4 regions of the Cytobacillus sp. Bac17 genome follow, and region 4 is predicted to be linked to each of the others. Evidence: riboswitches for the same ligand, from Rfam matches in the RefSeq annotation. Region 4 holds a riboswitch; each other region holds the start of a gene.
The links. A riboswitch is a leader RNA that binds a small molecule or an ion and turns the genes downstream of it on or off. The one in region 4 is predicted to bind cyclic di-GMP.
Positions count from the first base shown of each region.

Region 1: linked by a shared signal. The riboswitch ahead of NR125_RS11515 (anti-repressor SinI family protein) and the one ahead of NR125_RS23270 (response regulator) in region 4 are both predicted to bind cyclic di-GMP.
Region 2: linked by a shared signal. The riboswitch ahead of NR125_RS17295 (hypothetical protein) and the one ahead of NR125_RS23270 (response regulator) in region 4 are both predicted to bind cyclic di-GMP.
Region 3: linked by a shared signal. The riboswitch ahead of NR125_RS14465 (EAL domain-containing protein) and the one ahead of NR125_RS23270 (response regulator) in region 4 are both predicted to bind cyclic di-GMP.

Region 1 is NZ_JALJRC010000007.1:115,723-118,839, reverse strand. It holds gene mnmH (tRNA 2-selenouridine(34) synthase MnmH) at 1-550, shown strand, start outside; gene NR125_RS11520 (helix-turn-helix domain-containing protein) at 731-1,054, shown strand; gene NR125_RS11515 (anti-repressor SinI family protein) at 1,158-1,304, opposite strand; cyclic di-GMP riboswitch class I at 1,335-1,423, opposite strand; gene NR125_RS11510 (hypothetical protein) at 1,570-1,827, opposite strand; gene NR125_RS11505 (DUF5658 family protein) at 1,879-2,184, opposite strand; gene NR125_RS11500 (LPXTG cell wall anchor domain-containing protein) at 2,269-3,117, opposite strand, start outside.
Region 2 is NZ_JALJRC010000015.1:49,165-52,281, reverse strand. It holds gene hutG (formimidoylglutamase) at 1-186, shown strand, start outside; gene gltS (sodium/glutamate symporter) at 202-1,410, shown strand; cyclic di-GMP riboswitch class I at 1,749-1,832, shown strand; gene NR125_RS17295 (hypothetical protein) at 1,985-2,215, shown strand; gene tagU (polyisoprenyl-teichoic acid--peptidoglycan teichoic acid transferase TagU) at 2,335-3,117, opposite strand, start outside.
Region 3 is NZ_JALJRC010000011.1:28,692-31,808, reverse strand. It holds partial or broken gene NR125_RS14475 (ATP-dependent helicase ComFA) at 1-402, shown strand, start outside; partial or broken gene NR125_RS29925 (ComF family protein) at 398-541, shown strand; gene NR125_RS29610 (ComF family protein) at 764-1,096, shown strand; cyclic di-GMP riboswitch class I at 1,170-1,256, shown strand; gene NR125_RS14465 (EAL domain-containing protein) at 1,307-3,117, shown strand, end outside.
Region 4 is NZ_JALJRC010000028.1:1-3,117, reverse strand. It holds gene NR125_RS23280 (hypothetical protein) at 1-262, shown strand, start outside; gene NR125_RS23275 (hypothetical protein) at 291-461, shown strand; gene NR125_RS23270 (response regulator) at 768-1,127, opposite strand; cyclic di-GMP riboswitch class I at 1,198-1,279, opposite strand; gene NR125_RS23265 (hypothetical protein) at 1,376-1,612, shown strand; partial or broken gene NR125_RS23260 (phospholipase D-like domain-containing protein) at 1,716-3,117, shown strand.

The sequences.
Region 1 (3,117 bases), on a different contig from region 4:
AATGGCAGGACATCGCGGTTCAATCTTCGGATCCTTTGGCATGGGAGACGGCAGTACCCAGAAAACATTTGATGCACTATTGTATCAAGCCCTTTCTGAGGTTAAAGGTTCCCCTTATATTATTATGGAAGCTGAAAGCAAGCGAATAGGAAAGGCTGTTCAGCCGGACGAGCTTCTTGATACCAAAAAAACTGGTATTCATATTGATATGTTTGCAAGCATGGAGTCCCGTGTGCAGCGTATCCTCCGTGACTATGTGGAACCTTATCAAAGAGAAGAATGGTTCAAGCCGAAAGTGGATGAAAGCCTTGTGTTTATTAAAAAACGTCTGAAAGATACTGAAATCCGCGAGCAGCTGGATGAATCAGCTGAAGCAGAAAACTACGAGCTATTTATCAAGCTTTTATTAGAACACTATTACGATCCGCGCTATGCTTTTAAACAGCATGACTATGAAGGCCAATTCCACCACGTAAATGCGGATGATGTGGAAGCAGCTGCACAACAAATTATTCACATTATTGAAAACCAAAATGCTCCCGTCCTCTGACGCGGAGCATTACTTTTTGCGAGCGACAAAAGATTTATTTTTATAAAACACAGATAACTAACTATTTAAATCGGTTGACACTGTGGTATGATGGTAATAATATTGAACAAATCGTTCTTAATATGGAACTAGATATATGATATAATCCTATTACATACAAAATAAGGTGTGTGGTATACGATGATCGGTGATCGTGTAAAAAAACTTCGCCAGGACAAGAAAATGTCCTTATCCGAGCTTGCGGACCAGGCCGGTGTGGCAAAATCATATTTAAGCTCGCTTGAGCGCAACCTGCAAACTAATCCATCGATTCAATTTCTTGAGAAAATCGCAGGTGTTCTGAATGTTCCCGTGGACCATCTGATCCATGAGCAGATCAACAAGGAAGACCTCGATTCAGAATGGATGAAAATTGTAAAGGAAGCGATGGAGTCTGGTGTTTCTAAGGAGCAATTTCGGGAGTTTTTGGATTTTAATAAGTGGAGAAGCGGACAAAAATCATAGATGCAATGAGCCTGAATGTACAGGCTTATTTTTTTGGCAAAATAAAAAGCATTTCCATATAGAGATACCTCTAACAGAAATACTTAGCAATACCTACCGGATATTAAGCTTCGATCAAAAGCTCTTTGGCTCTGTTATTATGTAAAAACTCTCTAATTTCTTCCTTTTGCAGGCCTAAGTTCTTTGCTTCCATAATTAACTGCAGCCACTCCAAATCAATTTCTTCGACCTTTACATTTTGCTCCGTCAAAATTCTTCCCCCCAGGATACGTATCGTATTCCAGGCAACCCAGCCATCGTAGTATCATCCAATACCTTAGACCCGTGACTTTGCGTCCTCATCTTTCAATGAGTTTGCCTTTTTCTGCGCCTATCGGCTCAAAGAAATTTTTACCATAAATGTATTCTACTATGGCCGTATTGCTAACGTTGTCAGATTTTGTATTTTCAGTTAATTATTTTAATATTAAATTAATTCTTTCTTCGACAATTATCTTTATAAACTCCGATAATCCTTATGATTCATTCATTGTCCGCTTTGTCGAGTAGTAAGAATGGCCGATTCTTTTTCTATAATTCTTATTTACTTGCTGCAGGGAATATGTCAGTGAAAGTTTCTTTTTCCTATAGATAATATGGACTGGTTCCCGTGTCATTGCGTCCAGGAACATTTCATTCGTCAAATCATTTCCGCATACCGGGCACAGCCACTCTTCTGTTTCACTGCTGCTGAAAGATGGTTTATGGCATGTATTGCAGTTTTTTTGGTACATGGGACACCGCCTGAACAGATTTATATTGATAATATATTTCCTATTTAGATTTTAATGAATTCTGTTAACAATTAAGGAGAAAATCCAAACAGAGTGCTGCAAGCATACGATTGAATACACAATTGAAGCTCCTGCTGCCAGAAGCTTTATTCTCGATTCTGCAGAGATAAATATTGACAAAATGATCAGTAATCCTGAAAAAGTGATTTTAAGAAAAAGGAAAATAAAAGGATGCAGGTCATAAAGATCACGCATTAGCGGATTGCTTTCTTCTATAACATTAAAATGGAGTCCTAGAGCAGTAATAAATCCGTCCAGTAAATTTAATAAAGCAAGATAGTTTAGCATCTTTTTCATGTGATCCCCACTTTTTTGCTAAGGTGAGTATTATTTGTAATAATAAAAATTAAGGCCAAGAAGTTGTCATTCTCCTGGCCTTGTCTAACGTTCACTTCTTATCCTTCTATAAAAAACAAGTATTAATACACTTCCAGCACCCAATGATAATCCACCGATTAACATAAGGTTATAGGTATTGGTAGCAGTGTTTGGCAAAAGATTTTCGGTCATTTCAGGATTTATTACAATATTGTCTTTAGGATTGTGAGGTTTTGCTCCTTCGTCTGCAGTTTCATCTGAAGGTTCTTCTACACCTGGGGAATCTCCATCTCCTGGGGGATCTCCGTCAACTGGGGAATCTCCATCTCCTGGCGGGTCTCCATCTCCTGGGGGATCTCCGTCATCTGGCGGGTCTCCGTCACCTGGGGGATCTCCGTCATCTGGCGGGTCTCCGTCACCTGGGGGATCTCCGTCACCTGGGGGATCTCCGTCATCTGGCGGGTCTCCGTCATCTGGGGGATCTCCGTCATCTGGTGGGTCTCCATCTCCTGGAGGGTCAGTTGGATCAGTTAATGCCTCAGCAAGAAATATTATCTCTACCTCAGCAGAAGATTCCTGAAAGGCATTTCCTAGTTCATAAGGCATTGAAACTTGAAAGAATAACTGTTCAGAGCTGCCCTTTGCCAGCTTTCTTGGAGTAAAACCCTCAAAGTCCTTTAACTTTCCATCAAATAGAATATCTGAATCTTTTTTAACCAGAAGGTCAAGTTCTTCAAAAAGACCTTTTACGGATTTTTTCTTTCCAATTTGCGCTGTGTATCTGAAATCCTGTTTTCCCTGGTTTAGGATGGTTATATCGCGTGGCATCCAGTCACCGGGTTTGAGGTTACCTACTTCGAAAAAGTAGCCGTTTATGTTTGTGTTAATATCTAGTTCTTTCTTATCTGCAAC
Region 2 (3,117 bases), on a different contig from region 4:
AGTGCACCCTCCCCATTTGGCCTTGAACCGAAAAAAGTGCGGGAGTTGATAAGGTATATCGTTTCAAAGGAGAAAACAATCTCCTTTGATGTGTGTGAAGTTAATCCTGATTTTGATAATGACAATAAAACAATTGCATTAGCAGCACATTTCATAAAGGAAGGACTTATGAATTTTAATAAATAATCTAGGGGGTACAATATGGACTTGGCATTAAATAATGTTACCACCATCTTTTTGGCGGTTGCTCTACTCATAGGTGGAGGATTCCTGGTTAATAAAGTTTCATTTTTAAAACGATTTTGCATTCCTGCACCAGTGGTTGGCGGCTTGTTATTTGCTATTCTAGTAACAATATTAAAACAGACAGGACTTATAACAATAACATTGGATACTTCACTGCAAGGTTTATTCATGCTGGCATTCTTCACGACGGTCGGGCTGGGAGCGAGCTTTCAATTGGTAAAGCTCGGCGGGAAACTGCTGGTAATATATTGGCTTGCGTGTGGAGTATTGGCATTATGCCAGAGCATTATTGGAATTTCTCTGGCCAGTGTTTTAGGGCTTGACCCTTTATTAGGGGTAATGGTTGGTGCTGTGTCCATGGAAGGGGGGCATGGAGCTGCCACTGCATTTGGCGGAACAATTGAGGAATTAGGAGTAGACTCTGCACTTTCAGTGGGCCTTGCAGCAGCTACATTTGGGTTAATTGCTGGAGGTTTAGTCGGAGGACCTACAGTTAAATATCTTATTACGAAGTACAATTTGAATCCATCTGAAGCTGATGCATCGGTAGAGGTGGCAGCGGCTAATGAAGACGTAAAGGGGAAATCTGCCTTTGAATTCAATTCCCAAAAATTTATGGTCCAGATCTTAATCATAACTTTTTGTATGGCTGCCGGTTCCTATTTAGGTGAGCTATTCTCCAGCGTTACAGGCTTTGTACTCCCCAGCTATGTTGGAGCAATGTTTGTAGCAGTTATAGTCAGAAACATTCTGGATAGCTTTAATAAAAGTATTGTGGATATGAAGAGTATTAGCTTAATTGGTGATGTAACTCTTGGCATTTTCCTTTCCATGGCATTAATGAGTATTAAGCTTTGGGAAGTGGCGGGTTTGGCACTTCCGATGTTAATGATTGTTTTGATTCAAGTTGTATTCATTGTGGCTGCAGGAGTATTTGTTCTATTTAGGTTACTTGGTAAAGATTATGATGCTGCTGTTATGGTGGGAGGCTTCACTGGTCATGGCCTTGGAGCCACTCCCAATGCAATGGCCAATATGGGGGCCATTACTGAACGCTTTGGCCCATCCCCAAAAGCCTTTCTAATTGTGCCAATTGTTGGCGCGTTCCTTATCGATGTATTCGCCATGCCAATCATTATTACAAGCATAAATTTATTAAAATAATAAAGACTGAACCTTTTGGCGGATAAAAAACATAGCGGAATTAACAGGTAATAAGGGTTGGAGGCTCCAGGAAATTATAAGCAGATATAGAATATTATGCTGAAATAGTTATATGTTTTTAAAAGGTACAGACGAATCTCGTTTGTATTCTTTTTTTTTCTGTCTAAAAGCTGCAAATAGAAGAGAAAGAGGAGGACCTGTAAATAAGAAACTAAATAAGGTGTAATTAAATAAGGAGTCTTTCAGAAGTTAATAAGACTTAAGAACTATTATTAATAGAATTTAACAAAAATTATTGAATTTACTAGCATAAAAGTCTTAATATAATAGTAATAAAACTGGATAATCGGCAAACTTATTGAAAAGTAAGGACGCAAAGCCACGAGTCTAAGGTCATAGACTATGATAGTCGGGTTGCAGGTGTAATTGGGAGCTATAATTAGAACTCAAACTCATTGTAACCAGACATCAGGTCTGCCTTTTGGCAGGCCTCTTTGCGGTTTAGAGGTTTGTTAATGTTTAGATAGGGAAACGAATTAATGACTGAAAAATCTAATAATAGGAGGAGAATTTATTGAGTGTACAATTTGGAACGGTGGAATACTTTGAAAAGGAGATTAAAGCTTATCTGACAAATAATCGCTTAAAAGAGCCTAAACTTAAAAATCTGAAAACGATTGCATCTAAACTTGAAAATGAATTGCTATATGACTTCTCTTGTCATGAAAGATTAAGGCAGGAATGCCTGAAGAACCTTTCTGAAGCATACGGCAAGATGACAAGGGGAAACGCAGCCGCTGTGTAATTAAGTTTACTTCTAACGCTCCAGTTTTATCTTCCTGAAAGCTTCTGCAGAACAATCCCTCCCTGCATGTTTTCAATAAAAAAACAGTGCATCTCCATCAGGAATGCACTGTTTATTATTTATTGGGGTAATCCTAAATGATCCTTCAGCTCACCTTGAACCCGCTGCCTTTCTTCATCAGGCACAATCAGATACCAGATGTCTCCGAAATACTGGCCATCGCCTTCTATAGTCAGCTGCTGAATGTTATTTCTTGTGTCTTTATAATTTTTTTGAATGTCCATCATTTCATTAAAGGTAATATCAGTTTTGACGTTCTTGCCCAGCGCTGCAAAAATGTCATCAAAACGAGTCAGGGAGCTAAAGCTCGCCCCTTTGTTAATAACACCCTGGATTACCTGCCGCTGTCTTTGCTGGCGGCCAAAATCACCATTCGGGTCATTCTTTCTCATCCGCACATAAGATAATGCTTCGCTTCCGTTAAGGTGAATGCTTCCCTCGTTAAAATGGAACTTCCCCATGTTAAAGTCTGTTTCGTTTGTTACATCTATCCCATTGACAGCATCCACAATATCCTTGAAGCCGGCCATATTCATTTTAATGTAGTAATCAATAGGGATATCTAAGAAATCTTCTACTGTATCGATGGCCATCTCGACATCGCCAAAAGCATAGGCATGGTTTATTTTATCTTCTGTCCCATGCCCGATAATGTCGGTCCGGGTATCTCTGGGGATGCTCAGCATTTTTACTGATTTCAGGTCAGGATTAACAGTCAGCACAATCATCGTGTCCGATCGGCCTTTGTCTCCCTGGCGCTCGTCCACTCCAAGCATTAGGACCGAAAACGGCTCTCTTTCTTTTAAGGTGATCGTTTCTTCACGCTTCTCGGATTTCTCCCG
Region 3 (3,117 bases), on a different contig from region 4:
TGCCTGCTCTTCCTTCCAAAAATCGATAAAATGGAAAAAGTCCTCACCATCCTTCGTAAAACCTATCCTAAAATCCAAGCTGTTCACGCAGAAGACCCCGATCGAAAAGACAAAGTCCAAATGATGCGCAATAAAGAGATCCCAATGCTTTTAACAACGACGATCTTGGAAAGAGGAGTTACCTTCCCTAATATTGATGTGGCAGTACTCGGAGCAGAAGACCGCATTTTTACAGAAAGCGCTCTTGTTCAAATTGCTGGCCGGGTTGGCAGAAGCTCTCAATTTCCAAGCGGTGATATTACCTTTTTCCATTACGGCAAAACCGAAAGCATGATCAAAGCACAGAAACAAATCCTTAAAATGAACACTGAAGCCAAAAAGAAAGGACTGATAAACCATTAACTGCTTAATATGCCATGAAGAAATCCTTTCAGCTGTCAGCTGGACAACGCTTTGGTCGCGGCCAAAAGAGAATCATTTATGCAAGGGCTGCACCGATAAACTCCCATTTATCAATGGAGATACTTGCAGTAAATGCAGCCGGCCCTTCAGTAACTTAGATCTTCAATTTCGAAAAGGGAATCTATGCGCAGATTGTCTAAGGTGGAACGGGGATCCAGAATGGTCAGGGCAGCTTCTGAAAAACAATTCCCTTTTTATATACGATGACTTTCTGAAAGAAACTATAGCCCGCTATAAGTTCCGGGGCGACTATATTTTGTCGAGAGCTTTTTCTCCTATCATTAGGGAAAAGCTGAGTACCGTGGAATTCGACTATCTCGTCCCAATCCCTCTAAGTCCCCAAAGGCTTTATGAACGAGGCTTCAATCAGTCTGCTGCCCTCATACATGAGGCAGGCTTTACCGTGACGGAGCTGCTGCATCGAATTCACTCAGAAAAGCAATCCAAGAAATCGCGATTTGACCGAATCCATTTTCATCAGGTCTTCCAGCCGCTTAATCTCCATATCGAAAATAAGAAGATTATCCTAATTGACGATATCTATACCACCGGCTCAACTCTATATCATGCAGCGAAAGTTCTGAAAGCAGGGGGCGCTGCATCAGTATGCTCGCTTACTTTGGCAAGAGGATAATGGATGGAATAAATTACAAGTTGGTGTTTTTGAACTAGATAGTTATTAGGAAAATAATCCTATGTTAAAATATTCTAATCCAGGGCAAATTTTACGAAAGTAAAAGACGCAAAGCTGCGGGCCTAAAGCAGGTTTCTGCCATGGCAGCCGGGCTGCACAGAAGAATAACTATTTTCGTTTGCCTTTTTTTATTGGAAAGGATGTTTTGAAGTGGACGAAATAAACCCACAGGATGGTGAAAACACCACTAAAGATACTGCTGAATATAACAGTCAGCAATTGGAACTAACTAAAATAAAAAATAACCTGAACCAGGCTCAGAAGATCGCAAATATTGGGAGCCTGGAGTACGATGTTGAAAACGATAGAGGGTTTTGGTCAGATCAGCTGTTCCGGATATTTGGCCTAAAGTCTCAAAAAGGCTTTTTTCCAGACTACAGAATGTATTTGAGCTATCTTCATCCAGACGACCGTCCGGCTTTTGAAGATCAGTTTCAAAAGCTGCTAAAGGAAATGAATAGTGTGGATCTGATATGCAGGATAATCAGGCAGGATGGAGAGGAACGGTATATTCATCAGCGTGCGAATTATTTTGCAGAAGATAGCGGATCACCGAAAATTATTGCAACGATTCAGGATATAACGGAAAAAAGGCGCATGGAAGAAAAGCTCTATGAAAACGAGCGAAAAATAGGACAAATCTATGAGAATCTTGATGTGGGCATTTATTCTGCCGATTTAATAGAAAGAAAGGTATTTCATTTCTCCAGGGGAGTGGAAGGTATTTTCGGGTACACAGCCGACGAGCTAATTGATAATTTCGATTTATGGGACGAAGTGATCCATCCCGATGACCTGCAAAGTCTGGAAGCCAACCGGGTGAATCTTATAGATGGGAAGAGCATTCGCTGCCAATATCGTATTTTCAATAAATCCGGTGAGCTGAGATGGGTGAATGATCATAGTATCCCCTATTTAGATGAAAGAGGCGAACTTATCCGGGTTGATGGCTTTGTCACAGACATAACAGAACAAAAACGGCTTGAAGAGAAAATGAGACATATGGCTTTTTATGATCATTTAACCGATTTGCCGAATCGAAGATACTTCGACCAAAAGCTTCAGAGCTTGGTGAAAGACAATGAGAAACACCGATTTGCCGTCCTGTTTTTTGATTTGGAGCGCTTAAAGCAGATTAATGATACATTTGGGCACTCGGCTGGAGATGAACTTCTTAGACTTGTCGCAAAAAGAATCAGGGAGAAATTAAATGTAACTTTTTTTTCAGCAAGAATTTCCGGTGATCAATTTGCTGTCATTAAGGAACATATCCAGGAAGTGGAGGACCCTGCCCAATTAGGAGATTGCATTTATCAAATATTCTCTGATCCCTTTCATATCGAGAGCTTTGAGCTCAAAATAACCCCTTCCATAGGCATTAGCATATATCCGAATAATGGGGTATCAGCTGAGGAAATGGTTAGAAATACGGAAACGTCACTTTATCATGCGAAACAGAAAGGGAAAAACAGATTTCAGGTTTATCATCCATCCATGGATATTGAATCTTATAAGTTATTTACCCTGGAACAGGATATGAGGAAAGCGCTGGTGAATGATGAGTTCATCCTGGAATATCAGCCAAGAGTCGATACGAAGACCGGCAAAATATTGAGCGCAGAGGCTCTATTGAGATGGAGTCATCCAGAATGGGGCAGAGTTTCGCCGCTTGAGTTTATACCTGTTGCAGAGGAATCCGGTTTCATTATCAATATCGGTGAATATGTGATAAGGAAGGTATGCAGGCAGCTGTTTGACTGGAAAGAAAAAGGCTTAAGTATTGTTCCGATATCTGTTAATATCTCGCCATTAAGCTTTTTGAAAAATAGTCTTGTTTCTATGATAAAGGAAGCATTAGACGAGTATCATCTGGAGGCGGAACTAATAGAAATTGAATTGACGGAATCTTCCCTAATCAATTACTCAGAGAACGTCATTTCAGTGCTTAAAGAATTGGGTTC
Region 4 (3,117 bases):
CATGGATCATTATGAGGCCTTAGTAGCAAGAGAACAGGCGAAAGAGGCAGCTAAAAACGTTAAGCCTTTTAAAAACACTAATTCTTATAAGACTAAGGGTATGCGAGCCAAGCCAATACGTACGGAAATGCTGCCAGATTGGTTTTCTGATGAGGACCAACAGCATGAAAAGCCTAAACTTTTAAAGAATGAGCAGCAGGAACTTGCTAAGAAGAAAGCAGATTTGCAGGAAAAACTAAAACTATTGAGATCAGGGAGTTGATACTATGGGGATCCTTTATGAATCCGTTATGCAACAGAAAAGGAATATCCTCATCAAGAGATTATCAGAACTGAATATTTTTAAGGCTCAGTCAGGAAAGAGTATTAACGATTGTGATTACGAGGAACTGAAATATGAGCTTGTACTGGCATCCTTTCGGGAGATTGATGCGGAGGCTGCACCAAATAAATGGTTTTGAAGGGAGATATGAAAAATGACTATCACAAATGTTAAGTTAGTTACTCGCTGTCCAAAATGTCTGGCCAAGGGGACTGTGATCGGCCATCGAAATAACCTCTTATTACTTGAGTGCAGGGACTGTAATAAACGTTGGAATACTTACTCCAAGACTTGCAAGAATTGTGGAAAGCCAAATTATTTCTACGTTGAAGGTCCCTGCGTGAAATGCTATTCAGAAAAACACAGCGCCATATGAATTTAAAAGCAGCGAACCTGAGCTAGCTGCTAAGTTTCCTCAAAAAAAAGACCTCTATAAAGAGGTTGTTTAGCTGACAAGCTTATTTAATGCGGGAATTAATTCATTAAAGTATGGTTTTACAATAAAATCTTTAGCACCATAATTTAAAGCTTCCACGATTAATTTAGATTGTCCCATTGCGGAGCATATAACAACTTTTGCACTTGTATCAAGGTTCTTAATCTCTTTTAAAACAGCCATTCCATCTTTACATGACATTGTTAAGTCTAGTAATACGATATCTGGGGAAGATTCCTTGAAAAGTGATATAGCTTCGCAACCATCAGAGGCTTCAGCAATTACATGATAATTGCCTTCAGACAAGGTTCTTTTAAGTACTTGTCTCATAAACATTGAATCGTCAGCAATAAGTACTTTTTTAATCATATCAAACTCCCTTTTAGAAATTAGGCAAATTAAAGAAAGGAGTTATAAGAGATTTACGAGATTGATAAATCTCGGTAACCCGGCTGCCTTAGCTTTGCCTTAGGCCCGTGGCTTTGCGTCTTTTACTTTCGTAAAATTTGCCATTATAGCTATATTAACACAGTGAATATAGTGGAAAACGACAAAATGTGACAAAAAATTGATGATTTCGTGACTTATGGATTATAAATTTCGTTGGTGGTGAGGGAATGAAGCAATTAGACTTATTCTCCTTTGCCCTTGAAGATCAGATAGCTGAACTAAAACAAGGCGAAGAGTTGGAGTTTTACAGAGGGATGGAACGGCTTCTGATCCGTCATCATGAAAAATACAAGGGCGTTTGTCATTATCAGGGACCTGATTTCTCTGGTGTAGCATTTCATCTTGATGAAAGGGAAGGATTAGATTTGTTTTTTGCCAAGATAAATAGGTGGCTGGAAGAGTAAGACAAGGAAGCAAAAGAGTAAACTAGGTATTCTTTCGAATTCTAAAAGTATACTCCCTACATTTTTTGTAAATGTTAAGAGAAAAACAAGGGAGGATTTTTAGTTGGAATGGATTTTTTATCTATACCTGATAAATACGTTTTTTATCTTAATCATAGCAATTCGGGATGTACGTAGGCCTGCCAAGGCTTTGAATTGGATAATAATCGTCCTTCTTTTTCCTATCATTGGTTTCTTGCTTTATCTTAGCATATCAAATCCTAAGTTTATTCATCGGAAAAGATTGACCTCTTCTAAAAGTGAATCTAATAAATTACCTGATACATTTGGTGATTCAGCATCGGTAATCGCCGATGCTTTACGGCACTTCACTGTGAATGGGCTACGAACGGGCCAAGTCCAAGTATTTGACAATGGAATAGCAAAATATGACCAACTCCTTGAATCCCTCCAAAAAGCACAAAAAACGATTGATCTGGAATATTTCATATTTAGGAATGACCAAATTGGTAATCGCATCACAGAACTGCTAATCGAAAAAGCAGTAAATGGAGTGCGGGTTCGTTTTATGAGAGATGGCTTGGGGAGTTATAATTTCCCGCGTAAAAAAATCCGGCAGATGGTTGAAGCAGGGATAGAATGCAGGACAATATTTCCTTTACGATTTCCTTGGATCTTTTCTTATTGGAATTATCGGGATCATTGTAGAATTGTCACAATTGACGAAAAAGTAGCTTTTACTGGATGCATGAACGTAGGATATGAATATACAGGATTGAAGCCTGACGTTGGCTTCTGGCGAGATACCCACTTGCAAATCATAGGAGATGCATTGGTCGATTTACAGACTGTCTTTGATGTTCATTGGAATATGGCAGTGCCGGAAAAAATAAAATCAAAAACTAACCTGAAAACAAAGTCTGATGTAATCAATCCAATCGGCAGAGAAGATCATGTCAGATGGTCAGCCGAAATGGGATCAGAGTTGAGCACCCTAGATTATAATGAGATAGACATATCACCAAAAACAAGGACATTGCAAAAAGCGTATATCCATACGTTGGAAGGAAACCCTGGAATTCCTACCCCATTTATTCGTCAAACTTACTTTATATGTATAACACAGGCGACTAAGACTATTGATATAACAACACCCTATTTTGTACCGGAAACAGATATTATCATGGCATTAAAGACAGCAGTAGCTCGAGGTGTCAGCGTAAGATTGCTGGTTCCTCGCCACAATAATCAAAAAATCGTGGGATTTGCAAGTCGTACTTATTATGGGGAACTTTTAGAAGCTGGTGTACAAATCTACCAGTACGACAAAGGAATGATTCATACCAAGGTGTTGACTATAGATGAGGAGATTGCTGCCGTAGGCTCAGCAAACTATGATATGAGAAGTTTTCGCCTGAATTATGAGGTATGTCAAGTCTTGTACAGTGCAGATGTGGCGAGGGAACTCACAGATCAGTTCGAACGTGATCTAATTGACTCTATTC